Regions from separate parts of the Mesorhizobium sp. UC74_2 genome, predicted to be linked through region 2. Evidence: riboswitches for the same ligand, from Rfam matches in the RefSeq annotation. Region 2 holds a riboswitch; each other region holds the start of a gene.
What was found. A riboswitch is a leader RNA that binds a small molecule or an ion and turns the genes downstream of it on or off. The one in region 2 is predicted to bind cobalamin.
Positions count from the first base shown of each region.

Region 1: linked by a shared signal. The riboswitch ahead of ACFJIU_RS06705 (aromatic ring-hydroxylating dioxygenase subunit alpha) and the one ahead of ACFJIU_RS07840 (DUF1636 family protein) in region 2 are both predicted to bind cobalamin.
Region 3: linked by a shared signal. The riboswitch ahead of bluB (5,6-dimethylbenzimidazole synthase) and the one ahead of ACFJIU_RS07840 (DUF1636 family protein) in region 2 are both predicted to bind cobalamin.

Region 1 is NZ_CP170562.1:1,420,223-1,429,759, forward strand. Features, by position in the region: gene ACFJIU_RS06690 (aromatic ring-hydroxylating dioxygenase subunit alpha) at 1-141, opposite strand, end outside; gene ACFJIU_RS06695 (hypothetical protein) at 190-468, opposite strand; gene ACFJIU_RS06700 (2Fe-2S iron-sulfur cluster-binding protein) at 465-1,556, opposite strand; gene ACFJIU_RS06705 (aromatic ring-hydroxylating dioxygenase subunit alpha) at 1,576-2,823, opposite strand; cobalamin riboswitch at 2,938-3,144, opposite strand; partial or broken gene metH (methionine synthase) at 3,212-7,008, opposite strand; gene ACFJIU_RS06715 (Fur family transcriptional regulator) at 7,227-7,646, shown strand; gene ACFJIU_RS06720 (metal ABC transporter permease) at 7,686-8,537, opposite strand; gene sitC (iron/manganese ABC transporter permease subunit SitC) at 8,534-9,394, opposite strand; gene ACFJIU_RS06730 (manganese/iron ABC transporter ATP-binding protein) at 9,391-9,537, opposite strand, start outside.
Region 2 is NZ_CP170562.1:1,624,458-1,633,994, reverse strand. Features, by position in the region: gene ACFJIU_RS07885 (NADH-quinone oxidoreductase subunit C) at 8-610, opposite strand; gene ACFJIU_RS07880 (NADH-quinone oxidoreductase subunit B) at 617-1,198, opposite strand; gene ACFJIU_RS07875 (NADH-quinone oxidoreductase subunit A) at 1,189-1,554, opposite strand; gene ACFJIU_RS07870 (winged helix-turn-helix domain-containing protein) at 1,885-3,099, shown strand; gene ACFJIU_RS07865 (alpha/beta fold hydrolase) at 3,154-4,017, opposite strand; gene ACFJIU_RS07860 (GNAT family N-acetyltransferase) at 4,204-4,677, shown strand; gene ACFJIU_RS07855 (shikimate kinase) at 4,702-5,208, shown strand; gene ACFJIU_RS07850 (NmrA family NAD(P)-binding protein) at 5,241-6,134, opposite strand; gene ACFJIU_RS07845 (LysR family transcriptional regulator) at 6,242-7,156, shown strand; cobalamin riboswitch at 7,240-7,442, shown strand; gene ACFJIU_RS07840 (DUF1636 family protein) at 7,477-7,908, shown strand; gene cobW (cobalamin biosynthesis protein CobW) at 7,905-8,942, shown strand; gene cobN (cobaltochelatase subunit CobN) at 8,946-9,537, shown strand, end outside.
Region 3 is NZ_CP170562.1:3,381,414-3,390,950, reverse strand. Features, by position in the region: gene ACFJIU_RS16505 (GNAT family N-acetyltransferase) at 1-210, opposite strand, end outside; gene ACFJIU_RS16500 (MarR family winged helix-turn-helix transcriptional regulator) at 197-691, opposite strand; gene aroC (chorismate synthase) at 876-1,973, shown strand; gene ribB (3,4-dihydroxy-2-butanone-4-phosphate synthase) at 2,128-3,231, shown strand; gene ACFJIU_RS16485 (MFS transporter) at 3,384-4,592, opposite strand; gene ACFJIU_RS16480 (MFS transporter) at 4,696-5,916, opposite strand; gene ACFJIU_RS16475 (TetR/AcrR family transcriptional regulator) at 6,073-6,687, shown strand; gene bluB (5,6-dimethylbenzimidazole synthase) at 6,692-7,429, opposite strand; cobalamin riboswitch at 7,475-7,662, opposite strand; partial or broken gene ACFJIU_RS16465 (histone deacetylase family protein) at 7,874-8,801, shown strand; gene ACFJIU_RS16460 (exodeoxyribonuclease VII small subunit) at 8,805-9,056, shown strand; gene ACFJIU_RS16455 (DUF2277 domain-containing protein) at 9,122-9,406, shown strand.

The DNA of each region.
Region 1 (9,537 bases), 200 kb from region 2:
AAACAGGCGCTCCATGTCGCGCTCGAAGATCGCCGGATCCATGTAGAACGGCCGGGCCAGGCCGTGGCCTGGCCGGTGCGTCGCGATCAGGTCGCCTATGGCGTCGTCGGCGGCTGATTGGTGAAGATGCACGATGCTCATTGCTGGCTACTCATCGTTGGCTTGGGAGGGCTGGCGCGGGTCTGATCTTCAAAGATTGGGAACGGGTCTCGGCCAGTCGTCGGAACAGGCGACAGTTGCCAGAAGGCTGCGCAGCACCGCGACATCGGGATGAAGGGAGCCGCGACGGTCGATCAGTTCGATCTGCCGCTGCGCGGCAATCTCGAGGCAGATGCCTGGCGGCACGGACATCAGCCAGTCGGCGAAGACTTCTTCCGGTGGCGGCAGCGGCGAGATCGCCGCCATCGTCCTGCCGTCGACCTTTCGCGGTCGCGCCGCGACAATTCTTGCGTCGTCGCGGGTGGTCATGCCTCGATCTCCAACGCGGTGAGTGGCTTTGAGCAGCAGGCGAGGATGTATCCCTCGGCGATCTCCTCATCGAGGATGCCGCCATTGTGGTTCATCTCCACGTCGCCTGAGACCTTCCTGACGCGGCAGGTGCCGCAGAGACCGAACTCGCAGGCCGCCGAGATGCGGACGCCGCTGGCGCGTGCCGCCTGTAGCACCGTCTGGCCGGGCACACATTGGCCATCGACATTGGAACTGGCGAAACGGACCGGCACCGTCGCCTCAGCGGGCACAACTGCTCCTGCCTCGGTGGTGGCCGGGGGCGGGACCTCCACGGGGGGGGCGCCGAAACTCTCCTGGTGGTAGTGCGCCATGTCGAAGCCGGTCGCCTCCAGCATGGTGCGCACGGCACGCATGAATGGATCGGGTCCGCAGCAGAACACTTCGCGCTCGTGGAAGTCGGGCGACAGAAGCGGCAGCCTGACGGCGTCGATCCGCCCCATATGGCCGAACCAGCTTTCGCGGCTCGACCGCTCCTCGATCATGAAACCGAGCGACAGGCCGGGCATGTTGGCGCCGAGAAGTTCCAGCTCCTTGCGGAAGATGATCTCTTCGGGCCGCCTGGCGCAGTTGACGAAGGCGATGTCCGTCCATGGCGCGCAGTCGTTCAGCCAGCGCAGCATCGACATCATCGGGGTGATGCCGGAGCCCGCCGAAATGAAAAGATACTTCCCGGCGGCGTGGTTGTGATGCGAGAAATCGCCTGCTGGGCCGCGTGCCTTGATGCGCGATCCGCGCTTGAGGTTGTCGAACATCCAGCGCGTGCCGATGCTGCCGGCCTGCGCCTTGACGGTGATGGAGATCGAGAACGGCCGCGATGGCGACGAGGCCAGCGTATAGGTGCGCATCAGCGGACCATCGGCCGTCGGCAGCTCCAGCGTGATGAACTGGCCCGGTTTGTAGCGGAACCAGGTCTGCGCGTCCGAGCGGAAGGTGAAGGTCTTCACCTCCGGCGCTTCGTCGACGATGCCGGCCACTTCCAGCACCTGGAGGCGGTCGTTCCATGGCGTCATCTCGTCGAGATGGCGATAGAGGTGGACACCCGTCATGGCGTTCATCGCAGTGGCCTCAAGCGACGCTGCGCAGCGCGGGTCTTTCACCTTCGGTCAGCCGAGGCTCCATGAAGCGCGCATACCATTCGACGAACTGGATCACGCCGCCTTCATGCAGCTCGGAATAGGGTCCCGGCTGATAGGCCGGCGAGTTGATGCCGAAGGCATTCTCCTCGACGATGCGGCGGTCCTCGTCATTGGTCAGCGTCCAGACGTGGATCAGGTTCTGGAGGTCGTAGTCGATGCCCTCGACGGCATCCTTGTGCACCAGCCATTTGGTTGTCACCGCCGTCTCGGTGGCGCTGATGGGAAGAACGCGGAACGTCACCGCGTGGTCGCCCAGTATGTGATTCCACGTCGTCGGATAGTGGTAGAGCATCAGGGTGCCGATGCGGTCGGTGGCAACGGCGTCGGACAGGTTGCGCTGCACGGCGCGCTGGCCGGTCATGGTGTAGCTCACCGCGTGCGGCAGCAGCGGCGCGCGTGTCGTGCGGTATTGACCGGCCGTATCGATGACGAAACGCGACGGCAGTCCCGATGCTTCGCAGCGTGCCCAGTGTTCCAGCAGCTCGGGGTCATCCTCGACACCGTTGACGCCGGTGACGGTCGGGGCTTCCGGGAAGGTCTTGCAGAGCTCCGGATGGTTGCCCGCGCAATGGTAGCATTCGCGGTTGTTTTCCCAGACCAGCTTCCAGTTGCCCTTCTCGACGATGGTGCTCTCGAAGGCGATCTTGGCGTCGGCCAGGCGATGCGGCAGGAAGTAGGGCTCCATCATCTGGCGGAAGGGCGCAAACTCCGCCGGCTGGTCGGCCAGGCAGACGAAGATGTAGCCGCCGGCGCTTTCGCAGGCGACCGGCTTCAGGCCGTAGTCGTTGCGATCAAAGCCTTCGGCCATCTGCCGGGCAAACAGCAGCTTGCCGTCGAGGTCGTAGGTCCACTGATGGTAAGGGCAGACCAGGCGCGCGGAGGTGCCTTTGTCGGCGGTGCAGACGCGGCTGCCGCGATGGCGGCAGGAATTGTGGAAGGCACGGATCCTGTTCTCGCGGTCGCGCACCAGGACGATCGGATAGGCGCCGATCTGGACGGTGAAGAAACTGCCGGGCTTGGCGATCTCGCAATCATGCCCGACGAACAGCCAGTCGCGATACCAGATCAGCTCCATGTCGAGCTTGAAGAAATCCGGATCGGTGTAGAAGGGCTGTTCCAGCGAGAAGCCATCGCGCCTCGCGCGAATGAGCTTCAGCATTTCATGACGTGCGTCCATGTCCTGTCCTCGTCAAAGGACTGAACTGGTGGTGATGGAGGGTAGATGGCCGTACTTGACGGTCTTGGACCGGCGCACGGCTTTCTGCCTCTTGACCGCCCACCGCGATCAGTCGAGTTCCAAAAAGTCCACGGCTGGTTTCCGGGCTCCGAAGCTGTCCTTGCGGGACCGTCTCGACACCTTCCCAGGCCTTCGCCCAGTGGTCTGTCGTCGAGACAGAAGCTTCGCTACCGTTGCGGGGGCAGCGCCGGCATCAAACCGGCTTCCCAATTATCCCTCCGGCGTGGTTCGCCGGAGAGCACCTTGAACATGGTGATCTGATCACGGACGCCGTGCCGGTGCGATGACGAAAGCGACATCGGCGCAGTGCAAAGACGACAGGGCGGAATTACTCAGCGGCCTCGGCTATCGGCGAGGGCACATAGTTAAGGATCGGTCCAAGCCAGCGCTCGACATCGGCGACGGCCATGTCCTTGCGCGCGGCATAATCCTCGACCTGATCGCGCTCGACCTTGGCGACGCCGAAATAGTAGCTTTCGGGCTGGGTGAGATAGAGGCCGGATACCGACGAGCCGGGCCACATCGCCATGCTCTCGGTCAGGCGCACGCCAATCCGCTCTTCCGCCTTGAGCAGGTTGAACAGCGTCACCTTCTCGGTGTGGTCGGGCTGGGCTGGATAGCCGGGGGCAGGGCGGATGCCGCGATAGGGCTCGCCGATCAGGTCGTCTGGCGCGAGGTCTTCATCGGCAGCGTAGCCCCAATATTCCTTGCGCACCTTCTCGTGCAGACGCTCCGCGAAGGCTTCGGCGAAGCGATCCGCCAGCGCCTTGACCAGGATCGAATTGTAGTCGTCATTGGCGCGCTCGAAGCGCTCGGCGATCGCGACCTCCTCGATGCCGGCCGTCACGACGAAGCCGCCGATATAGTCGGGCCTGCCGCTCTCGCGGGGGGCGACGAAATCGGAAAGCGCGACATTCGGCTTGCCGTCGCGCTTGGTCAGTTGCTGGCGCAGCGTGAAGAAGGTGGCGAGCTCGGTGTCCCGGGCTTCGTCGGCAAACAGCTTGATATCATCGCCTGTGGTATTGGCGGGCCAGAAGCCGAGGACGGCTTTCGGCGCGAACCACTTCTCGTCGATGATCTTCTTCAGCATCGCCTGCGCGTCGTCGAACAGTTGCCGTGCCGCCGGCCCCTGCTTTTCGTCTTCGAGGATCCTGGGATAGCGCCCCTTCAATTCCCAGGTCTGGAAGAACGGCGTCCAGTCGATGTAGCGGGCGAGTCGGCCAGGTCCCAGCTTTCGAACACCCTGGTCCCGAGGAATGAAGGTTTCGGCGGCTGGTAGCCGGCCCAGTCGACCTTGTGGGCATTGGCGCGCGCCTTGGCCAGCGGCAGGCGCTGCTTGTCCCGTTCCGAGCGCTCATGCGCCTCGGTCACCTTGCGATACTCGGCCTGGATGGTCTCGACATAGCCGGCCTTCATATCGGGCGAGAGCAGGCTGGAGACGACGCCGACCGCGCGGCTGGCGTCGGTGACGTAGACGGCCTGTCCCTTCTGGTAGCGCGGATGGATCTTGACCGCGGTGTGGACGCGGCTCGTCGTTGCCCCGCCGATCAGCAGCGGGATGTCGAAGCCTTCGCGCTCCATTTCCGAGGCCATATGCACCATCTCGTCCAGCGACGGGGTGATCAGGCCGGAAAGGCCGATCACATCGACCTTTTCGTTGCGCGCGGTTTCGAGGATCCTGGCCGCCGGCACCATGACGCCGAGATCGATGATCTCGTAGTTGTTGCAGGCGAGGACCACGCCGACGATGTTCTTGCCGATGTCGTGGACGTCGCCTTTCACAGTGGCCATCAGGATCTTGCCGGCGCTCTGGCGTTCGCCATTGTCGATGCCTGCGGCGGCATTGGCGAGCTTCTCGGCCTCCATGTGCGGCAGCAGGCCCGCGACGGCCTGTTTCATCACGCGGGCCGACTTAACCACCTGTGGCAGGAACATCTTTCCCGCGCCAAACAGGTCCCCGACGACATTCATGCCGGCCATCAACGGGCCTTCGATGACATGCAGGGGGCGCTCGGCGTTCAGCCGTGCCTCGTCCGTGTCGGCATCGATGAATTCGGTGATGCCGTTGACCAGCGCATGCGAGATCCGCTGTTCGACCGGCCACTCGCGCCAGGCCAGGTCCTTCTCCCTGGTTTCCTTGCCGGCCGTGCCCTTGTAGCGCTCGGCGATCTCGAGCATGCGTTCGGTCGCGGTGCCACCGGCCTTGGGCTGGCGGTTGAGCACCACATCCTCGCAGGCCTCGCGCAGCTCGGGATCGATCGATTCATAGACGGCGAGCTGCCCGGCATTGACGATACCCATGTCCATGCCGCGCTGGATGGCGTGGTAGAGGAACACCGCATGCATGGCCTCCCGCACCGGCTCGTTGCCGCGGAACGAGAAGGACAGGTTGGAGATGCCGCCGGAGATATGGACATGCGGCAGCGTTGCGATGATTTCTCCCGTCGCCTCGATGAAGTCGACGCCGTAATTGTCGTGCTCCTCGATGCCGGTGGCGACCGCGAAGACGTTCGGATCGAAGATGATGTCCTCCGGTGCGAAGCCGGCCTGTTCCGTCAGCAGCTTGTAGGCTCGTGTGCAGATCTCGACCTTGCGCGCCCGGGTGTCGGCCTGGCCGACCTCGTCGAACGCCATCACCACGACGGCGGCGCCATACATGCGGCACAGCCTGGCATGATGCAGGAAGGCCGCTTCGCCTTCCTTCATCGAGATCGAATTGACGATGGCCTTGCCCTGCACGCATTTCAGGCCGGCTTCGATGACATCCCATTTCGAGGAATCGATCATCACCGGCACGCGCGCGATGTCGGGTTCCGCGGCGACTAGGTTGAGGTACTCGACCATCGCCTTCTGCGAATCGATCAGGCCCTCGTCCATGTTGATGTCGATGACCTGCGCACCATTGGCGACCTGGTCGCGGGCGACGTCGAGCGCCGCCGCGTAGTCGCCGGCGGTGATCAGCTTCCTGAACTTGGCCGAGCCGGTGACGTTGGTGCGTTCGCCGACATTGACGAAGGGAATGTCCCTTGTGAGGGTGAAGGGTTCGAGGCCGGACAGGCGCATCTGCGGCGACCGTTTCGGCAGCCCGCGCGGGGCGTGCCTGGAAACCGCGTCGGCGATCGCCGCGATATGTTCCGGTGTCGAGCCGCAGCAGCCGCCGACCACATTGACCAGCCCTTCGCGCGCGAAGTACTCGACCTGGCCGGCCATGAATTCGGGGCTCTCGTCATACTGGCCGAATGCGTTCGGCAGGCCGGCATTCGGATAGGCGCAGGTGAAGGTCTCGGCCACCGAAGACAGTTCTGCAAGGTGCGGACGCATGGCGGCGGCACCAAGCGCGCAGTTCAGGCCGATCGTGAAAGGCTGGGCATGCCGCACGGAATGCCAGAAGGCCGTCGGCGTCTGGCCGGATAGCGTGCGGCCGGAAAGGTCGGTGATCGTGCCGGAGATCATGATCGGCAGCCGGACGCCTTTTTCGGCATAAATCTCCTCGCAGGCGAAGATCGCGGCCTTGGCGTTGAGCGTGTCGAAGATGGTCTCGATCAGGATGATGTCGGCGCCGCCGTCGATCAGCCCGCGCAACTGCTCGCCATAGGCGAGGCGCAGGTCGTCGAAGGTGACGGCGCGATAGCCCGGATTGTTGACGTCTGGCGAGATCGACGCGGTGCGGTTGGTCGGCCCGAGCGCGCCGGCGACGAAACGGCGCCGGCCGTCTTCCTGCTCGGCCCTGCGCAAGGCGCGCCGCACCAGTCGCGCGCCATCGCGGTTCAACTCATAGACCATGTCCTCCATGCCGTAGTCGGCCTGCGCGATCGACGTGGAGGAGAAGGTGTTGGTCTCGACGATGTCGGCGCCGGCCCTGGCATAGGCGTAGTGGATATCCTCGATGGCCTTGGGCTGGGACAGGATCAGCAGGTCGTTGTTGCCTTGCTGGTGGCAGGCGCAGCCGCCGAAGCGGTCGCCGCGGAAATGATCCTCGCCGAAGCCGAGACCCTGGATCTGGGTGCCCATCGCGCCGTCGAGCACGAGGATGCGCTCGCGCGCGGCAGCTTTCAGCGCTGCGAGGATTTCCGAGCCGTCGGGACGCGACGACAGCGGGCCGAAGAGCTCATCGACCGAAGACATATTACGACACTCTTCATTCCAGGAACGACGTCGCAATCTTAGTCACATAAAGACATGTTTATGTCAATATACGATTTCCCTTTTCTGGGTCGAACCCCGGCCGGGGCGACGTGGCTCGCTTTTGTGAATGCGACGCAACTGAGATAGGACTAGAAGCTTCCGAAGGTCCGGACTAAGGGCTTTGATGCTTGACCGGAGTGAGGCGGGAGACCGACAGGTTGGAACGAAACATCGCGGATATCTGCAGGGAGTTCGGACTGAAGCTGACCGGTCCGCGCCGGATCATCATGCAGGTCCTGTTCGAATCGAGCGATCATCCCGACGTCGTCGAACTGCACCGCCGCGTCACCGCGATCGAACCGACGATTTCGCTTGCCACCGTCTATCGCACGGTCAACCTGCTGCGCGAGAAGGGGGTACTGGAGCGTCATACGTTCGGCGACGGCCGCGCCCGCTACGAGACCACGCCGCGCGAGCACCATGACCACCTCATCAATGTGGAAACGGGAAGCGTGATCGAGTTCCAGTCCGAGGAGATCGAGCGCCTGCAGGAAGAGATCGCCCGCAAGCATGGTTTTGCGATCGTCAGCCACAGGCTCGAGATCTATGTGCGGCCCCTGAAGCGGAGCCGGACATAGTACCCGAACGGCTGCGAGGTGACGCGGATGGTCACCGGCTCATTCGGTCACCTCTATCGTTGACCGGGTCCGTACAGCTTTGAGCGTGACGAACAGGAAGGCCGCGACGAACAGTGCGGTGAGCAGCAGCACGATGGTCGGCGCTGGGGCGCTGTCGATGAAGAACGACAGGTAGACGCCCAGCAGCGAGGCCCCGGCCGCGATCACCACCGACAGCCAGAGCATGGCGCTGAAGCGCGTGGTCAGCAGGAAGGCGATGGCGCCGGGCGCGATCAGCATGGCGATGGCGAGGATGATGCCGACCGCCTTCAGTGCGCCGACGATCGTCAGCGAGATCAGGCACAGCAGGCCGTAGTGCAGCAGCTGAACCCGCAGCCCGACGGCTCTTGCCTGCGCCGGGTCGAAGGCATGCAGCAGAAAATCGCGCCATTTGAAGATGATGATACCGGCGGTTATCGCCGCGATGACGGCGGTTTCGGCGATGTCGCGCAGTCCGATGCCCAGGATGTCGCCGAACAGGATGTGGTCGAGATGAACCTCGGACTGGATCTTGACGTAGAGCACCAGCCCAAGCCCGAACATGCCGGAAAACACGATGCCCATCACCGTATCCTGCTTGATGCGGCTGTTGTCCTTGAGGAAGCCGGTGGCGAGCGCACAGACCATGCCGGCGGCAAAGGCGCCGACCGCGTAGGGCAGGCCGATGATGTAGGCGAGCACCACGCCGGGAAAGACGGCATGGCTGATGGCGTCGCCCATCAGCGACCAGCCCTTGAGCACGAGGAAGCAGGAGAGCAGGGCGGTGGGAACCGCAACCAGCACCGCGATGACCATCGCGTTGATCATGAAGTCGAACCGCAGGGGGGCGAGCAATATATCCAGCATGGTCAGGCCGTCCTTTCCAGCGCCTGGGCGGCGCGGCGGCGCGCTGCCAGCATGCCGTGCCTGGGTGCGAAGACGAAGGCGGTCAGGAAGATCAGCGTCTGCAGCACCACGATGATGCCGCCGGTCGCTCCGTCGAGGAAGTAGCTGGCATAGGCGCCGACGAAGCTTGTGGCAGCACCGATGACCACGGCAATCACCAGCAGGCGGGGGAAACGATCGGTCAGGAGATAGGCCGTGGCGCCCGGGGTCACCACCATGCAGATCACCAGGAAGGCGCCGACCGTCTGCAGGGCGGCGACCGTCGATGCCGACAGCAGCGTGAAAAACATGATCTTGAGCGCGACCGGGTTGAGGCCGATCGAGCGCGCGTGGCTTTCGTCGAAGAAAACCACCATGAGGTCTTTCCATTTCAGCAGCAGGATGGCGAGTGAGACGAAGCCGATGATGGCGAGCTGCAGCGTGTCCTCGGGTGTGATGGCAAGGATGTTGCCGAGCACGATGGTCTGGATGTTCACGGAAGTCGGCGACAGCGACACCATGAAGAGGCCGAGCCCGAAGAAGGAGGAGAAGATGAGGCCGATGATGGCGTCCTCCTTCAGCTTGGTGCGCTGGTTGAGGAAAAGCATCGCGGCGGCGGCCAGCCCGCCGGAAAAGAACGCGCCTATGGAGAAGGGCAGGCCCAGCATGTAGGCGCCCGCGACTCCCGGTACGATCGAATGCGAGAGCGCGTCGCCGATCAGCGACCAGCCTTTCAGCATGAGATAGCAGGACAGGAAGGCGCACACGCCGCCGACCAGCGCCGAAACCCACATTGCGTTCAACATGTATTGGTAGCCGAAGGGCTCGAGGAGCAGCGCGCTCATTCGCCGTCCTCCCTGAATTGCTGCTGCATGGCCCCGGGTTCGCCGTAGAAGACCAGCGGCCGCTCGTCATCGGTGATGACGGCGACGCGGCGTCGGTCGCTGTCCGCATGCAGCCCGGCGCCGCCGAGCACGAAATGGCGCAG
Region 2 (9,537 bases):
CCGCCGGTCATTGCTTCGCCTTTTCATCCCCTGGCAGCACGTATTCCGTGCCTTCCCAGGGCGAGAGAAAATCAAAACTGCGGAATTCCTGCTTCAGCTCCACCGGCTCGTAGATCACGCGCTTGGCCTCGTCATCGTAACGAACCTCGACGAAGCCGGTGAGCGGGAAGTCCTTGCGCAGCGGATGACCGTCGAAACCATAGTCGGTCAGGATGCGGCGCAGGTCTGGATGGCCGGAGAAAAGCACACCATAGAGATCGTAGGTCTCGCGCTCGAACCAGTCGGCACCCGGCCAGACAGTGGTCACGGACGGAACCACGGTCTCCTCGTCGGCATGGGCCTTGAGGCGGATTCGCAGATTCTGCTTTGGCGACAACAGGTGATAGACCACATCGAAACGCAAAGCCCGCGACGGATAGTCGGCGCCGGAAACGTCGATGATCGAAATGAACTGGCACTTGGCATCGTCGCGCAGGAAGGTTGCCGCCTTGACGACGTCGGCGGCATCGACCAGCACAGTCAGTTCGCCATAGGCAAGAACGCTGTCGATCACCGTGGCGCCGAGCTTGTCCTTGATATGCGCTGCAAGGTCGTTGAGGGCTTCACTCATGATCGCTTACCGTTCGATCGTGCCGGTGCGGCGGATCTTCTTCTGCAGAAGAAGCAGGCCGTAGAGCAGCGCTTCAGCAGTGGGCGGGCAGCCGGGCACATAGATGTCGACCGGCACGACGCGATCGCAGCCGCGAACCACAGAATAGGAATAGTGGTAGTAGCCGCCGCCATTGGCGCAGGATCCCATCGAGATGACGTAGCGCGGCTCCGGCATCTGATCATAGACCTTGCGCAGTGCAGGCGCCATCTTGTTGGTCAGCGTGCCGGCGACGATCATCACGTCCGACTGGCGCGGCGAAGCGCGCGGCGCGATGCCGAAGCGCTCGCTGTCATAGCGCGGCATGGCGCTGTGGATCATCTCCACCGCGCAACAGGCCAGGCCGAAAGTCATGTACATCAGCGAGCCGGTGCGCGCCCAGGTGATCAGCGCCTCGCTCGAGGTGACGAGGAAGCCCTTGTCGGCAAGCTCGTTGTTGATGTCCAGGAAGAACGGATCGTCCGAACCGATCGGCTTGCCGGTGTTCGGATCGAGAATGCCTTTCGGCTTCGGCGCGACGAGCGTGCCGGAACTGTCATTCAATCCCATTCCAGCGCTCCTTTTTTCCATTCATAGGCAAAGCCGATGGTCAGCACGCCGAGGAACACCATCATCGACCAGAAGCCGAGCATGCCGATCTGGCCGAAAGAAACCGCCCACGGGAACAGGAAGGCCACTTCCAGATCGAAGATGATGAAGAGGATCGACACCAGGTAGAAGCGGATGTCGAATTTCATGCGGGCATCGTCGAAGGAGTTGAAACCACACTCGTAGGCCGACAGCTTTTCCGGGTCCGGATTGCGGTAGGCGACCAGGAATGGCGCCACGATAAGGGCAAGGCCGACGACCAGCGCCACACCGATGAAGAGGACGATGGGCAGATACGAACTGAGGAGTGCGTTCATGCTGCGACTTTCCATTGGTGGCTGATCCACCTGATACAGCACATGACCCTGGCGCGGAAGCACGTGGGTTCAACCGCTGAACCGATTTACGGGCCCATGCTGCAATGCGGCGACGGTTAGCGCAGCGCATTCGGCGAAGCAAGTCAAACCTTGTTCAAAATGCGACTGTGGACGCCTCTTCCAGCAAAACTGGTCCGATCGGCTCCCGTTTGATTTCCTTCACTTTTTACTCCACTTTTCTCTCCTGACAGGATCGGCGGCCAAACCCTGCTAGCATGGGTGGAATCGCCGGCAGCTCCGGCTCACTCCAACAGTCAAAATGTCGTCAGGATGAAAGACAGGATCTCGCTCAGAACAGCCCGTCGCATCGCACTTGCAGCACAAGGCTTCGCCGACCCGCGACCAGTTGGCACACCCGACCGCCGTCACCTCGGCCGCGTGCTTTCGCGCACCGGCCTTTTGCAGATCGATTCCGTCAGCGCGGTGGTGCGCGCGCATTACATGCCGCTCTATTCGCGTCTCGGCCCCTACCCGATGTCCATGCTCGACGAGGCGATGGCGCCGGGCCGCAAGCGCCAGTTGTTCGAGTACTGGGCGCATGAGGCTTCGTTGCTGCCGGTCGAGACCTATCCCCTGATGCGCTGGCGCATGGAACGCGCCGGGCGCGGTGAGGAAATGTATCTGGGCCTCGCCAAATGGGGCTGCCAGAACACGTCGATGATCGAGGAGATCTACCGGGAGGTCGAAGCCCGTGGTCCCATCGCCGCTTCCGAGATCGAGGGCCACAAAGGCAATGGTGGCTGGTGGGGCTGGAGCGCCGCCAAGCACGCATTCGAATGGTTGTTCTGGGCCGGGCGCATCACCACGCATTCGCGCCGCGGCTTCGAACGCCTCTACGACCTGCCTGAGCGCGTGCTGCCACAGGCCGTGCGTGACTTGCCTGTCCCCTCTCCCGAGGACGCGCATCGTGAACTGCTGCGCCTGTCGGCGCGTGCACATGGTGTGGCAACGTATTCCTGTCTCCGTGACTACTTCCGGCTCGCACCGCACGACACCAAGGGGCGGCTTGAAGAACTGGTCGAGGACGGCGAACTGATCCCGGTTCGCGTCGAGGGATGGGACAAGCCGGCCTATCTGCACAAGGACGCGCGCCAGCCGCGCAAGGTCGAAGCGCGCGCCCTGCTCGCCCCTTTCGATCCGCTGGTGTTCGAGCGCAGCCGCGCCGAGAACCTGTTCGACTTCCGCTATCGCATCGAGATCTACACGCCGGCCGACAAGCGGCAGTACGGCTATTACGTGCTCCCCTTCCTCTATGACGAGAAGATCGTTGCCCGCATCGACCTCAAGGCCGACCGGCCTGCCAGCGTGCTGCGGGTCCATGCGGCCTATGCCGAACCCAGCGCGCCACCGGAAACCGCGGCCCAACTGTTCGAAGAACTGAAGCTGATGCAAGACTGGCTTGGCCTTGAACGTATCGAGATAACGCCTGCTGGCGATCTCGGCCCGGCGCTCGCCGATATTGCCATGACCGCAAGGGCGGCCTGACAATAAGCAAAGGAGGCGCCGCAGCGCCTCCTCATCTGCCACACTCTATCCGGCCTACTGGAACATGCCCTTGGGTGTCTCGCCCTTCAGGAAGGGTTCGGTGAAGGCGGAGAGCAGCGCCGGCTGGGTAATGACTGCCGTGTGCGACGTTGCCGGCATGACGGCAAGACGCGAAGCGGCAAGCGGCTTGCCCATGTCGCCCATGGCGCCGCCGCCAAGCAGCCGGAACAGCGCAACCGAGTGTTCGAGCGTAGCCACATCCGCGTCACCGCTGATGACCAGCACCGGCATCTTCAGCGCCTTCACGTCGGCCTCCCACGCCATCGGCTCCTTTTCGAGCTGGATCAGCTTGGCAACCAGAGCGGGGAACCCGTCCGGATTGGCGGCAAGCTTCTTGTATTCGGCGGCGAAAGGCATGTTGACGAACATCTCGACGTTCATCTGCGGGACGAAGGCGGTGAATTCGGGCTGCCAGCCCTTGGCATCATAGGCGACGGATGCGGCAACCAGTCTGTTGACCTTTTCAGGATGGCGGATGGCGAGTTGCAGGCCTGCTGCCGCGCCCATCGAGTAGCCGAAGACATCCGCCTTCTTGAGCCCCACCTTGTCCATGAAGCCGGCGACATCGTCGGCGAGATTGGGATAGGTGATCGGCCGGTCGATGTCGGTTGTGCGGCCATGTCCCTGGAACTCCAGCGCATAGACCTTGTGGGTCTTGGCCAGCATCGGGATGATCTCGCCCATCGAGGGGATGTTCATGTAGGCGCCGTGCAGGACGACCAGCGGTTCGCCCGCGCCCGATACTTCGTAATACATCTGCATGCCGTTGACCTCGACACGATCGCCGGCGGGTTCGGTCCCGGCAAAGGCGGGACTGGCGAGAACAAAGGCAGCGGCAACTAGCAATGCGCGGAACATAGGGGTCTCCGTTGGTTGTCTCATGCGTTTTCGGTAACGCTGACAATAAGACGAAGCAGCGTTTCGCATTCCGACATGGCCAGACAAAATTTCTGTCTGGCGGCTGGCGACCAGCAGCGAGGCAGTGTCACTCTCGTCACGTCTCCGAATCTTCGAATGCCCAACGGCCAACCGAAAGACTGCCCCATGCCGCACGAACCTGCTGCGCAATTTCGAGCTGCAACTCCGGCAGACGTGGCTTTGGTCCGCGACATCGTGCGCGCGGCCTACTCGAAATGGATCCCGGTGATCGGCCGCGAACCGAGTCCGATGAAAGCCGACTATGACGAGGCCCTGCAAAAGCACCAGTTCACGCTGCTCTACCTGGGCATCGAGATCGCCGGCTTGATAGAGACCGTCCAGGAAAACGATCATCTCTGGATCGAGAACGTCTGTGTCTTGCCGGCTCAGCAAGGAAAAGGGCTCGGCAAAGTGCTGCTCCATCATGCCGAAGAAATGGCTCGCCAGGCAGGCCACAACGAAACCCGGCTGCTGACCAACGCCGCGTTCGAAGCCAACATCGCACTCTATGAGCGCCTGGGTTACGTCATCACCGAACGGGAGCCATACATGGAAGGCACCACGGTCTATATGCGCAAGCGTCTCGCACTTCATCTCTGAACCGCCAGCCGTTCGAGCACCCGCATGAAACGCGTCTTGATCACCGGCATGTCCGGAACCGGCAAATCGGCCACGATCCGGGAACTGGCTGCACGTGGCCATGCCGCCTACGACCTTGATACGCCGGAGTGGTCACACTGGATCGAAGCCGCTCCTGGCGACACACTGACGCCCGGAGACGGCAAGGATTGGGTGTGGCAGCTCGACAAGGTTCGCGTGCTGCTTTCCCGACCACGTGACGAGGCACTCTTCATCAGCGGCTGTGCCGAGAACATGGACGAGCTTTTCCCGCTGATCGACACGATCGTCCTGCTCTCTGTGCCGATCGATACGGTTATGCAACGCGTGTCCGCGCGAGCGCCGGGCGGATACGGTCATGTCGATGAGGAACGACGCAGGATTGGCGAATTGATCGCAATGATCGAACCGCTGCTTCGGGAGTCGGCCGACCACGAGATTGATTCCAGCGCACCGGTCGAAAAGACCGTCGACCAGATCCTTCAGTTGGTCTGGCGACACCCGAGCCCTTAGGTGGAGCAGGTCACGAGCTCGCACAATCTGTATCAGGCCCGCAGGAGAGCGTCCGTATTGATAGCCGCGAGTTCTTCGAAATATTGCCTCAGCGTACTGGGCTCGCGTCCGAGAATGGCGCGCAGGGTCAGGCTGTTTCCGGCAGAGCCGAACGCCGTATAGGATTCAAATACGCGTGCCAGTTGAGCCAGCGCCTCGCCTTCGAAAGGCGGTTTGGCGGCTGCCGCCCATGCCTCGAAGCTGAGTTCCACCGGTTCGATCGCGCGTCCAAGCAAGGCGCCCATCAAGGCGGCGATCTCGATGCGGTTGTGCATCCCATCGGCTGCAAGCTCGAAAGAGCCATAGGCAAGCTGATCGCCTGTCAACGCCTTGGCCACCACTTCAGCGACGTCGCGGTAATCGACACGCGCCAGCCGCGCCGTGTTCGAAAAGGGTTCCGCGAAGACACCATCACGAACCACGGCCTGCCATGCCGGGGCGATGTTCTGGAACAGCGTCGCCGGGTACAGGATGGTGTAGTCCAGATTGGAACGCAGCAACGCCTCCTCCACCGGCAGTTTGCTGGCATGATTGGCCAGTCCGTTAGCCGGATGGATGACGGACGAAAACACGAACTTGCCAATTCCCGCGCGTTTCGCCGCATCAACCATGGCAATGCCGAGTGCCGGTTCGTCCGCAACAAAGGGCGGGCCGACATGATAGACCCCATGAACCCCCTTGAGCGCGCCGTCGAGACTTTCGGCATCGCGCAGATCGCCATCCACGATTTCCAACGCGCCATTGTCGCGTGCCGCGCGCGCGGCGACCTCGTTGCGCACCAGCGCCCGCACGATGACACCGCGCCGGGCAAGTTCCGCCGCGACATAGCCACCGCTGCGGCCGGAAGCGCCCACCACGAGTACGGTTTTCCTGTTCGGATCAGACATCGATTTTCCTGACATGTTGGAACCACTTGCCGGAACATCGATCTATCGACAGCCGATTGGTAGATGGTCAATTCGTGATATGGTCTCTCGAAAATCGGAGAACCATTATGGATCGGTTTGGTGATGTCGAGGCGTTCCTGGCGATCGTCGAACGCGGCAACCTGTCGGCAGCTGCCCGTCATCTCGGCCGTTCTCTCCAGGCGGTCAGCCGTTCACTGGCAGCCCTTGAAGGAAGTGTGGGCGTCGAACTCGTGCACCGCACGACCCACAAGGCGCAGCCCACCGAGGCGGGATATGACTTCTACCAGCGGGTGAAACCGGCGCTTCTGGAAATTGTCGAAGCCAGGATACAAGCTGGCAACCGCAGCGCAGAGCCAACCGGACTGCTCAGGATTGGCGGACCGGAACTGCTGGGGCCCAGTTATCTCATCCCCATCGTCGCACGTTTCATGGAAATGCACCCCAAGCTCGAAGTAGAACTCAGCCTGTCGAACCGCTTCGTCGACCTAGCCCAGGAAGGGCTCGACCTTGCCATCCGCATTGGCGAACTGGCGGATTCCGACTTGAAGGCGCGCCGGCTCGGCGTCATGCGCCGGGTCGTCTTCGGCGCGCCATCCTATTTCGGCAAACACGGACGGCCACGCCACCCACGCGAACTCGCCGAACATCAATGTATCTTCCGCAACACCGATCGTGATGCCGGCGCCTGGCAATTCCAGGAAGGCGGCAAGCCATTGAGCGTGAAAGTTGGCGGACGGCTGCATCTCGACAACGCGGCCGCCAGCCACGCGGCGGTTGCCATTGGCCTCGGCATCGGCCGCGTGCCACTCTGGCAAATCCAGGATCTCGTCGACAGCAACACCGTCGAGGTGATTCTGGAGGGCTTCGAGCAGCCCGCGATTCCAGTCCACATCGTCTGGCCAGCAGCTCGCCTGCCACTCGCAAAGACACGACTTTTCATCGACTTCCTGGCAGCCAATCTGCACATTCAAAGTCGGGAACGTGATTGCGTCGTGGCGTGATGTCGGCTCGGTGGCCCAACCGCACCATCACGCTTGCGACGCGATCCGCCGTTGCGGCGCGTTGACAGCGCCGCCTGCCCAAGCCTAAATCCGGCAAAGACGGTCTCCTCCCTTCACCGGGAGGAGCGAAGAGGGAATGCGGTGCGAGGCAAAGCTTCAAGTCCGCGGCTGTCCCCGCAACTGTGAGCGACGAGCCAAGGCCGATAGCCACTGGGATTTCCCGGGAAGGCGGCACCGAGGCAGCGACCCGCAAGCCAGGAGACCTGCCGTCAAACCAAGAATCCCAACGCCTGGCGGGTGTCCCGGGCAAGGAGCCTGATTTGGATCGCAGCGATAGTTTCTCGGCCGGGACGACGAGTGTGACGGCGGATGTCGAAACCGCCCCCGTCACCATCATCGTCTGCTCGTCCTGTCGGGACGAGAGCGGTTCGGATGCCCATCCTCGTGCCGGCACGCTGCTGGCCGAAGCCACGAGGACTGCCGCCCGGGGCAACCAGACCATTCAAGTGCGCTCGGTCGAATGCCTGGGTAACTGCAAGCGCCGCCTCTCAGCAGCACTGCTGCGCAACGATTGCTGGAGCTACGTCTTCGGCGACCTGACGGTTGAATCAGGTTCCGACCTCGTGACTGGCGCAGAGCTTTTCGCAACGTCGCAGGATGGTCTCATCCCATGGCGTGGCCGTCCCGATTCCCTCAAGCGCGGCCTCGTCGCGCGTATCCCTCCCCTCGCTGTGTTGAAGGACCAGATATGACCGCTTCCGTTTCCCGCGTACCTTGCACCGTCGTCACCGGCTTCCTCGGCGCTGGCAAAACGACGCTGATCCGCAATATCCTCGAGAACGCAAAGGGCAAGCGGCTGGCCCTCATCGTCAACGAATTCGGTGACGTCGGCGTCGACGGCGAGATCCTCAAGGGCTGCGGCGTTGAAAGCTGCCCGGAGGAGAACATCGTCGAACTCGCCAATGGCTGCATCTGCTGCACGGTCGCCGACGATTTCGTACCGGCGCTCGACCAGATCCTGGCACGCACGCCGAAAGTCGACCACATCCTGATCGAGACGTCCGGCCTCGCGCTGCCGAAGCCACTGGTGCAGGCCTTCCAGTGGCCGACTGTGAAAAACCGCGTGACCGTCGACGGCGTCGTCGCCGTGGTCGACGGCCCGGCTCTGGCTGAAGGTCGCGTCGCCTCGGACATGGACGCGCTCGCCGCGCAGCGTGCCGCCGACGATTCACTCGACCACGACGATCCGGTCGAGGAGGTGTTTGAAGATCAGGTCGCCTGCGCCGACCTGATCATCCTCTCCAAGAACGACCTGCTGGATGCGGCCGGTGCTGCCCGCGCCAATGCCGTTCTCAGCGAGCATGTTGGCCGCGCGGTCAAGGTGGTGCCGACCGCACAGGGCAAGGTCGATCCGTCCGTGCTGCTCGGCCTCGGTCTTGCCGTCGAGGACGATATCGAAAACCGCAAGAGCCACCATGACGGCATGGGCGACCATGAGCATGACGACTTCGACACCTTCGTCGTCGAGATTCCTGCAGTTGCCAACCCGGATGATCTCGCTCGCCGTGTCGCGGAAGCCGCGGACAAGGAGAATGTGCTGCGCGTGAAGGGGTTCGTCGAAGTCGATGCCAAGCCGATGCGGCTCCTGCTGCAGGCGGTTGGACCGCGTGTGAACCACTACTATGATCGCGCCTGGACGGCAGACGACGACCGTCGCTCGCGGCTGGTGGTGATTGGCCTCAAGGGTCTCGACCGCCCGGCCATCGAGAAGATCCTGGTGGGATAAACCTTGCATATCCTGACCACCACCTCCGCCTCGCTCGACGATATCGCCGAGCCGGTAGACTTGCGCCAGCAGCCGGCGGAGATGGTGGCGCTGTCTTTCACCGACAGCGATCTGGCCGGATTGGCGTCCGGCTGGCAGGCGGATGCCGCCGCCCTGCCCTCGATGCGGCTGGCGGCATTGCGCGACCTTCGCCACCCGATGTCCGTCGATCTGTGGATCGACAGCGTTGCGCAGCACGCCAAGGTGATCCTGGTGCGTATCCTGGGCGGCTACGACTGGTGGCGCTACGGCTGCGACCAGCTTGCGGCAACAGCCCGCGCCAGGGGAATCAAGCTGGCGCTGCTGCCCGGCGAATCCCACGACGAGGATGCGCGCCTCACCGAAGCTTCCACCCTGCCCGCGGACGAACTGGAAACCCTGCTTGCCTATTTCCGCCAGGGTGGACCGGCCAACATGTCTGCGCTGGTCAGCCGACTGGCTGGGCTTTGCGGCCACGATCGCGCTGTTCTCCCGCCTGTCGAACTGCCCAAGGCAGGTTTCTATCAACCCGGCGTTGGTGTCGTGGACGCGCTTCCTCCGATCGTCGCCGGCAAAC
Region 3 (9,537 bases), 1.8 Mb from region 2:
CACGATTACCGGGTCGGCCTGAAGAAAAAGCAGGCTCCTTCCGTCGGAAGACAGATCGAAAAGTGCCCGCTGGCTGGAAGGAGTATCGTTCAGCGTGGCTGCAAAGGCTGAGACCGTCGGCTGGTAGCGTTTCGCCAGTGCACCGCCCTCGGAAAGGTGAGCGTGGCGTGAGGTGAGTGCGCTCCAGATGGGGCGGTCAAGCGGGGTCATGAAGCTGCCTTGCGATACGGTGGTGCAACGGGGTGGTCTCGAGATCGTGTTCGATCGCGGTCAGTTGCTCGAGCAGGGGGCCGGTCAGGTCGCTGCAGATCTCCGCAACTGCGGCATCGATGCGAGGCCAGAGGTCGCGTTTCGAGGTTTCGACGAGCTGGCGCCCCTTGTCTGTCAGGCTGAGGAATCGGCGCCGCTGGTCTTCCGGCGATTGCCTGACATCGAGCAGTCCGATTTCGCTCAAATGCGTCATGATGCGTGTGGCGCCGGGCTGCGTGATGCCGATCGCTTCAGCCAGATCGCCGACCGTCAGCGGACCAAGGCGGTCGATGGCCGCAAGCGCCGGAAACTGGCTGGCCTGCACCGGCAAGTCGAGATCGTCCAGCACACGTTGCACCTCAGACTGAAAACGTTCGCCGATCCGCCTGAGGCGGCTGCCAAGTGTGAGATAGCCCATTTCGCGAACGACATCGTCAACCATCGCAAAGTCTCATCCTGATTTGCATAAGTAGTTATATAAGTAGTTATATTAATTTGTCCAGCCAGTGCTGGCGCTTGCGCTGCGTTGCGGAAATTGGCCCCGGCTACCCCGGTTTGACCACCAGGGAAAACGCTACTAGAAGGCTGGCCATGCCGGGATCTGGCCCGCGCGAGGGCTGCTACCGATGTCGCATAATACCTTCGGCCATCTTTTCCGGGTAACCACCTGGGGCGAAAGCCATGGGACCGCGCTGGGCTGCGTCGTTGACGGCTGTCCGCCCGGCATCCGCTTCACCCGCGAGGACATCCAGGCCGAGCTGGACCGGCGCCGCCCAGGCCAGTCGCGCTTCGTCACCCAGCGCCGCGAGCCGGATGAGGTCAAGGTGCTGTCCGGCTTCGTCATCGACGAGGACGAGGTCACCATGATCACCACCGGCACACCGGTGTCGATGCTGATCGAGAATGTCGACCAGCGTTCGAAGGACTATGGCGAGATCGCCCGTCAGTATCGGCCGGGTCACGCCGATTATGCCTATGAGGTCAAATACGGCATTCGCGATCATCGTGGTGGCGGCCGTTCCTCGGCGCGGGAGACGGCAGCACGCGTCGCGGCCGGCGCACTCGCCCGCAAGGTCGTTCCCGGCCTCGTCGTGCGCGGAGCGCTGATCGCCATGGGCGAGAAGGCAATCGATCGCGCCAACTGGAACTGGAATTTCGTCGACGATGGCGAAAACCCGTTCTTCACGCCGGATCCGCAGTCGGTACCCGTCTTCACGACCTATCTCGACGGCATCCGCAAGGCGGGCTCGTCGGTGGGTGCGGTGATCGAGATCGTTGCCGACGGCGTACCGGCCGGGCTTGGCGCGCCGATCTATGCCAAGCTCGACCAGGATATTGCGTCGAACCTCATGTCGATCAATGCGGTCAAGGGTGTCGAGATCGGCAACGGTTTCGAAGCCGCCAGGATCACCGGCGAACAGAACGCCGACGAGATGCGCATGGGCAATGACGGCAAGCCGGTGTTCCTCTCCAACAATGCCGGCGGTATTCTCGGTGGCATTTCGACAGGCCAGCCGATCATCGCCCGTTTCGCCGTGAAGCCGACCTCGTCGATCCTCAATCCGCGCAAGTCCATCGACCGGGATGGCAAGGACGTCGATGTCGTCACCAAGGGGCGCCACGACCCTTGCGTGGGTATCCGTGCAGTGCCGATCGGCGAGGCAATGGTCGCCTGCGCCATTGCTGACCACTACCTGCGTCATCGGGGGCAGACGGGAAGATAGGGCAGTCGGCAATAGGCAGTCGGCAGTCCGTTTTGGTTCAATTTGCCGTAGACGCTATTTTGTTACTGCCTTATGTCCGACTGCCGACTGCCGACTGCCGACTGCCGACTGCCGACTGCCGACTGCCGACTGCCCAGCGAGCGAAGCGAGTACCATGCCCTACGATCAGAAGAAAATTGTCGAAGCCCTGCGTGCTTTCGAGCGCGGCGAGATCGTCGTCGTCATGGACGATGACGGGCGTGAGAACGAGGGCGATCTGATCGTCGCGGCCGTGCATTGCACGCCGGAGAAGATGGCTTTCATCGTGCGCCACACCTCCGGCATCGTCTGCACGCCGATGCCGCGCGAAGAGGCGAAGCGGCTGAATCTGGCGCCGATGGTGGCGGACAATGATTCCGCCCACACCACTGCCTTCACGGTCAGTGTCGACTTCAAGCACGGCACCACCACCGGCATTTCCGCCGAGGACCGTACGCTTACCGTGCGCAACCTTGCCAACGGCAACGTCGCTGGCAGCGATTTCGTGCGTCCCGGTCACATCTTTCCGTTGATCGCACGCGAAGGTGGCGTGCTGATGCGCTCCGGCCATACGGAGGCCGCCGTCGATCTCTGCAAGCTGGCCGGACTGCCGCCGGTCGGCGTCATTTCCGAGTTGGTCAACGACGACGGCACCGTCAAGCGCGGCCCCCAAGTGGCGGCCTTCGCCGAGGAGCACGGGCTGAAGCAGGTTTCGGTGGCGGACCTCATCGCCTACCGTCAGCGCAAGGAAACGCTGGTCGAGCGTGTCGCCTGTTCCGATATCGACACGCCCGGCGGCAAGGCGACGGCGATCGCCTATTCCTTGCCCTGGGAAGCGATGCACCACCTGGCGATCGTCTATGGTGACATCCGCGACGGCGAGGAAGTGCCGGTGCGGTTGCATCTGGAGGATGTCACGACGGACGTATTCGGTACCCGTACCGTGCTCGATGACATCATGAAGACGCTCGGAGAGCGCAAGCGTGGTGTCATCGTTTATCTGCGCGAAGGGTCCACCGGTGTCGGTAGCCATGGCGGCCGCAACCGGCAGGGCGGTAGTGACCGCGAGGATCACGAGGAAGCACGCCGCCGCGAGAACGAATGGCGCGAGATCGGCCTCGGTGCACAGATTCTCAAGGATCTCGGCATCTCCTCGATCAATCTGATCGCCTCGCGCGAGCGGCACTATGTCGGCCTTGAGGGTTTCGGCATCCGTATCGCCAAAACCGAAATCCTCTAGGCCAATTCCAGGAAAACTGCGTAGCGGTTTTCCGTCTGGAATTGCGTAAAACGGAAACGCTCTACGATGTCGCGCGCCCTCTGGACGCAAAGCTTGTCTGTGAAACGAAATGGGCGCCGCTTGGCGCCCATTTCGTTTCGTACCGGAGCCGTTCAAGCCATCGCCGGTGCTCTGGTGTCGCGCACGGATCGCTGCAGATTGCCTTGCCCGGCCAACGCGACAATCAAGGCGAGAACACCAGCCGCGATCGAAAACAGGAAGCCACTGGTCGGCCCATAAGTGTCTATCACCCAGCCGGCGGCCGCTGAACCTGCGGCCATGCCGATGCCAATGCCGGTAATCGCCCAGGTCATGCCTTCCGTGAGCTTGGAGGAAGGCACGAGTTTTTCCACGAGTGCCATCGAGGTGATGATGGTTGGCGAAACGGCAACGCCAGCGACGAAAAACACCAGAGAAAGCATGGTGATTGTGCCTACCATGAGGAGCGGCAGTGTGGTCAGCGCGGCCAGCACTATCGTGATCAGCAATTGGCGGGCAAGTGGCATCCTGAGTTTCAGCATGCCGAAGGCAAGGCCGGCGACGAGCGAGCCTGCCGCATAGGCCGACAGAGCGAGACTGGCAGCTGCCTTGTGGCCTTGCGCTTCCGCGAAAGCAACGGCGGCTACTTCGGCCGTGCCGAAGATCGCGCCGATGGATGCCAAGGTCACGACGATGATCTGCAGCGAACCGAGGCGGATGACGGAGCGACCGCCGCTGCGTTCCGGCTCATGGATTGGGGGTTCGGTAGATCTCTGGGCGGCAAACAGGAGGCTGCCGACGAGAAGGAATAAGGTGGCGGCCAACGGCCCGGCTTCCGGGAAGACCGTGACGCTGAGTCCGATCGCCAGGATCGGACCGATCATGAACAGGACTTCGTCGACGACGGATTCAAAGGCAAATGCCGTATGCAATTTCGAGGTGCCGCGATAGAGCTCGGTCCAGCGCGCCCTGACGAAGGAACTGAAGCTCGGTATCGCGCCGCTGAGGATCGCGAAAACGAACAGCGTCCAGTTTGGTGCCTTCAGATGGGTTGCCACCATTAGACCGATCAGCGCCGAAACAGCGATCAGTGTCGCTGGTACAAGAACACGGCGCTGGCCGTGCCGGTCGACAAGTCGCGACACCTGCGGCGCGATCAGGCCGCTTGCCAGCGCGAAAGTGGCGGAGACCGCACCGGCAAGCCAGTATTCGCCGTGTGTCTCGGACAGCATCGTCACGATGCCCAGCGTGACCATGGAAAGCGGGAAGCGGGCAACGAAGCCGGCCGCGGAAAACGCCTTGGCGCCGGGCGCCTGGAAAATTTCACTGTATGGATTACGCATCAAAGTCCCCGGGGCTCGCAGATAGTTGAGATTTCAAAGACAGTCGAGCCGCCTGGGAAGGCGGCTCGTTGGTCCTGTCCGGGCTTTTCTGGAAGTGCGACCATCATTTCGCTGTTTGCGGGGCAACCTGCGACAATTCGCTGTCTGTCTCGCCGGCGAGTGTCTTCTGGCCAAGGAGGACGATCACGAAAGAGATCGTCCCGGCGGCCACGGAAACCCAGAAGCCGTTCTGCGCTCCGTAATTGTCGACCACCCAGCCTGCCACGAACGCCCCCAGTGCCATGCCGATGCCGATGCCGGTCATCACCCAGGTGATGCCCTCGGTCAGCATGGCCTCGGGCACGCGCCGTTCGATCAGGCCGAAGGCCATGATGAAGGTGGGCGAGATCGCCACGCCGCTGGCGAAGACTGCGAGTGCCAGCAGGGGGACGGTGTCGGCGACGAGCAGTGGCAAGGTGGTCAAGGCGACGATGGCAATCGAAAGAGCGAGCAGCCGCTGTTTCGGGGCCTGGAGGTTCAGCGCACCGATGATGAGGCCGACGACAAAGGAGCCGGCGGCATAGACACCGATGACCAGGCTGGCGGCGGTCGGCTGGCCGAGCTCCTTGGTGATGGCCACCGAGCTCACCTCTGCGGTGGCGAAGATCGCACCGACGAAGATGAGGGCCAGCGTGATGATCTGGACGGGACGCAGCATGATCGCGGAACCATTGCTGCCATGCTCCGGCTGCCGGACCTTGGGCTCACTGGATCGTTGCAGGATGAAGGCGGCCATGCCGAAAGCCAGCAGAAGCGTGCTCACCAGCATGCCGGCTTCCGGGAACAGCGCCACACTGAGGCCTACCGAAAGCGAGGCGCCGGCAATATAGACCAGTTCGTCGGCGACCGACTCGAAGGCAAAGGCCGTGTTGAGCTCGGGACGATCGCGGAATTTTTCCGTCCAGCGCGCACGCACCATGGCCGGCACGCTGGGCATCGCCGCGGCCAGGAACGCCGAAACGAACAGGGTCCAGCTCGGCCAGTCATAATGGGTGGCCGCGAGCAGTGTGAGGAAGGCGATGACGGAGATGACCGTGGTCGGGGCGGCCACGGCAGTCTGGCCGAGCCGGTCGATCCATCGCGAGATCTGTGGGGCGGCAAAAGCGTTGGTCAAGGCGAAGGTGGCCGATACAGCACCGGCCAGCCAATACTCGCCGCGCGCCTGGGACAGCATCGCGACAATACCGATGGGAGCCATGGCGATAGGCAGCCGCGCAAAAAAGGCGGCGGCTGCGAAGCCCTTGGCCCCGGGGACTCTGAAGATTTCACCATAAGGATTGCGCATGGGAGCACTCCTGAATTTTGAGGGTGCGCCACTTACATACGTGGCGTATGCGAATGAGATAATTGCATACGTCACGTATGTCAATTAATATACGTCGTGTATGTAAAAAAATATACGCGACGTATGTGAAAAGCAGAAGCGGCAAAGGAAACACCAATGAGGACAGCTCATAAACCCCGCAGCGAAATGATCGCCGAGACGCGTGCGAAACTGATTGCCTCTGCGCGGCGGGCCTTTGCGACAGTCGGTTACGCGAACGCATCGATGGATGATTTCACCGCCGAAGCGGGGCTGACGCGTGGCGCGCTTTATCATCATTTCGGCGACAAGAAGGGGCTTTTCGAAGCCGTGATCGCCCAGATCGACTGCGAAATGGCGGCGCGTCTCAATGCTGTCTCCGCCAAGGCCGAGACGCGCTGGCAGGGTTTCATGGACGAAAACATCGGCTATGTCGAAATGGCGCTCGATCCGGAAGTCCAGCGCATCGTGCTGTGTGATGGCCCCGCTGTCCTTGGTGATCCGGCGCAATGGCCCAATGCCAACGCCTGTATCCTGTCGGTAACCAAGAACCTTGCAGCGCTGAAGGAAGATGGGGTTATTCGCCGCGACATCGATCCTGAAGCGATGGCACGGCTGATCAGCGGCGCCTCGCTCTATGCTGCGCAGTGGATTGCAAACTCCGATGATCCTGCCGCCATATCGACAAAGGCGGTTAATGCGTTTCGCGCGCTCATGGAAGGTTTGCTGGTGGACGGCAAGACTGCTGCCTGACTTCTCATCCTCTGCCCGCGATCGCGTTGGCCGCGGCTTTCAGCACATCCTCGCCGGCACCGGCATAGGTCTCGCTCATGACGAGGTCGCAGAGCGGCAGGCGCGAGCCCCAGCCATTGCGTTCAAGGTCGGGTCGGGTGGCGAATTCCGAGACGTGCCCGACGCAAAGATAGGCGACAGGCACGACATGATCCGGGATGTCGAGCAGGTCTCTGAGCGCTTCGGCGTTCAGGATGCTCACCCAGCCGACGCCAATCCCTTCGGCCCGTGCCGCCAGCCAGAAATTCTGTACCGCGCATACCGTGCTGAAGAGATCCATTTGCGGATTGTGCCAGCGCCCGAGCGGCGAGTTCTCGCTGCGCGAGCGATCGCAGGTGATGCAGAGATTGAGCGCGCTTTCGCAGATGCCTTCCAGCTTGAGCTTGCGGTAAAGCGCCTGCCGATCCTCCGCGATATGCGGCAGTTCCTGGGCTCGGGCTGTCAGGAACAGATCGCGCACCGCCGCGCGCCGTTTCTGGTCCCGGATGACGATGAAGTTCCAGGGTTGCATGAAGCCTACGGACGGTGCGTGGTGCGCAGCCGTAAGCAGGCGGGCAAGCACAGCGTCGTCGATCGGGTCGGGCCGGAAATGGCTGCGCACGTCGCGACGCGTGAAGATGGCGCGATAGATGGCCTCACGCTCAAAATCCTCGAAGGCAAGATCTCCGGAGGTATGGCATGTATGGTTGCGGACGGTGTTCATCGCGTTTCCCTTGCGATCGAAACAGCGTCATCCACCCGTCCATGCGGATGACCATTTCTGCCTGGCCGGTCTTCTGGCTCGGGTTCGTCCCGCTTGCCGGCGCCTTCCCGTCCTTGCGCGGACAGTGGCTCTTGCCGAGCGATCCCCCCTCACAGCGTTGGGCACGCCACGGATTTTCACCGTGTTCCCGATTCTCCCGCCTTGCGGCAGGCACCTGACAGTGCGGCTAACCTAGCCGAGTTCGCGGGCAAGGACAGCCCTGATGTCGACGTCGGATGACGCCTTTTCCCCAGCAGGATGAGCAATTCCAGCAAACGCGCAACGGTTTTGCGTCCGGAATCGCGTTAAAACAAAAGTTGGAGCGTTTCCGCGTTTCCGTTGAAAACGGAAACGCTCTCATGCTTGTCGCGTGGCCATCATCTCCATTGCTGATAAGGTGGCGCCATGACGACCCGTCTCTACACCCATCCGATTTTTCTGGAACACATCACGCCCGCCGGGCATCCGGAGCGACCGGACAGGCTGCGCGCTATCGAGCGGATTCTGGACGACGAGGTCTTTGCCGCCCTCGACAGGCACGAGGCGCCGATGGGCGACGAGACGACTGTTCTCTATTGCCATCCAAAGGATTTCGTCGAGCGCGTCCGCAGGGCGATTCCGCAGGAAGGTATTGCCGTCATCGATTCCGACACGGTGGCGAGTCCCGAAAACCTGGCAGGCGGCGCTGACCGCCATCGGCGCCGCCAATGCCGCCGTGGACGACGTTTTCACCGGCAAGGCCGACAATGTCTTCGTGGCCGCGCGTCCGCCCGGCCATCATGCCGAGAAAACCACCGCCATGGGTTTCTGCCTGTTCAATACGGCTGCGATTGCCGCTCGCTACGCACAGGAAAAGCACGGCGTCGAGCGTGTCGCCATCGTCGACTGGGACGTTCATCACGGCAACGGCACGCAGGACATCTTCTGGGACGACCCATCGGTGCTCTATTGCTCGACGCACCAGATGCCTCTTTATCCTGGCACCGGCGCCAGAAACGAGACTGGCGCCGGCAACATCGTCAATGCGCCGCTGGCGCCGGCGACGGGTAGCGATATCTTTCGTGAGGCGTTCAACACGCGTGTCCTGCCGGCGATCGATTCTTTCGCGCCGGACCTTGTGATCATCTCGGCCGGTTTCGACGCGCACCATCGTGACCCGTTGGCCGAGATCAACCTTGTCGAGGATGATTTCGACTGGGCGACCGGGCAGTTGATGGATCGCGCCCGCCGTCATAGTTCAAACAGGCTGGTCAGTTTGCTGGAAGGCGGCTACGACCTGCACGGATTGGCATTTTCGGTCGCAGCGCATGTCGGCCGCCTGATGAAAGGATGAGCCATGGCTGAGGAAGCGAACCAGGACGTCAAGGCGATGAGCTTCGAGCAGGCGCTGGATGCGTTAGAGAAGATCGTCGACGATCTCGAACGCGGCGACGTGCCGCTCGACCAGTCGATTCGCATATATGAACGGGGCGAGGCGCTGAAGGCGCATTGCGATCGCCTGCTCAAGGCCGCCGAGGACAAGGTGGAGAAGATCAGGCTCGCCCGTGACGGCAAGCCGGTCGGTACCGAGCCGCTGGACGGGGACTAGGAGCCTGAGAGGCCACTAACGGGAACGAGGGGCAACGCCGGATATATCAAACGGGAGAGATATCCATGTGTCGCAACATCAAGCCGCTGTTTAACTTCGAACCGCCGGCGACCGATACCGAAATTCACGAGGCGGCGCTGCAGTTCGTGCGCAAGATCAGTGGCTCCAACAAGCCCTCCATGCGCAACAAGGAAGCCTTCGACAACGCCGTGCGCACCATCGCCAATGCCGCGCATGAGCTGCTTGTCGTCCTTGAGACGACCCAGCCGCCGCGCAACCGCGAGGAGGTGGCGGCAAAAGCCCGCGCCAAGTCGGCTGAGCGCTTTGGGCCCAAGCCGGTGCCCGCCTAGGGCAGTTTAAGGAAAAGTGCGTAGCGGTTTTCCGTCTGAAATTGAGAAAAAATTAGAGCGTTCCCGCATTCCGAAAACCGGAAACGCTCTGGTCGTGCCGTGATCGCTCCGGTCGCACAGGCCGCTATGTT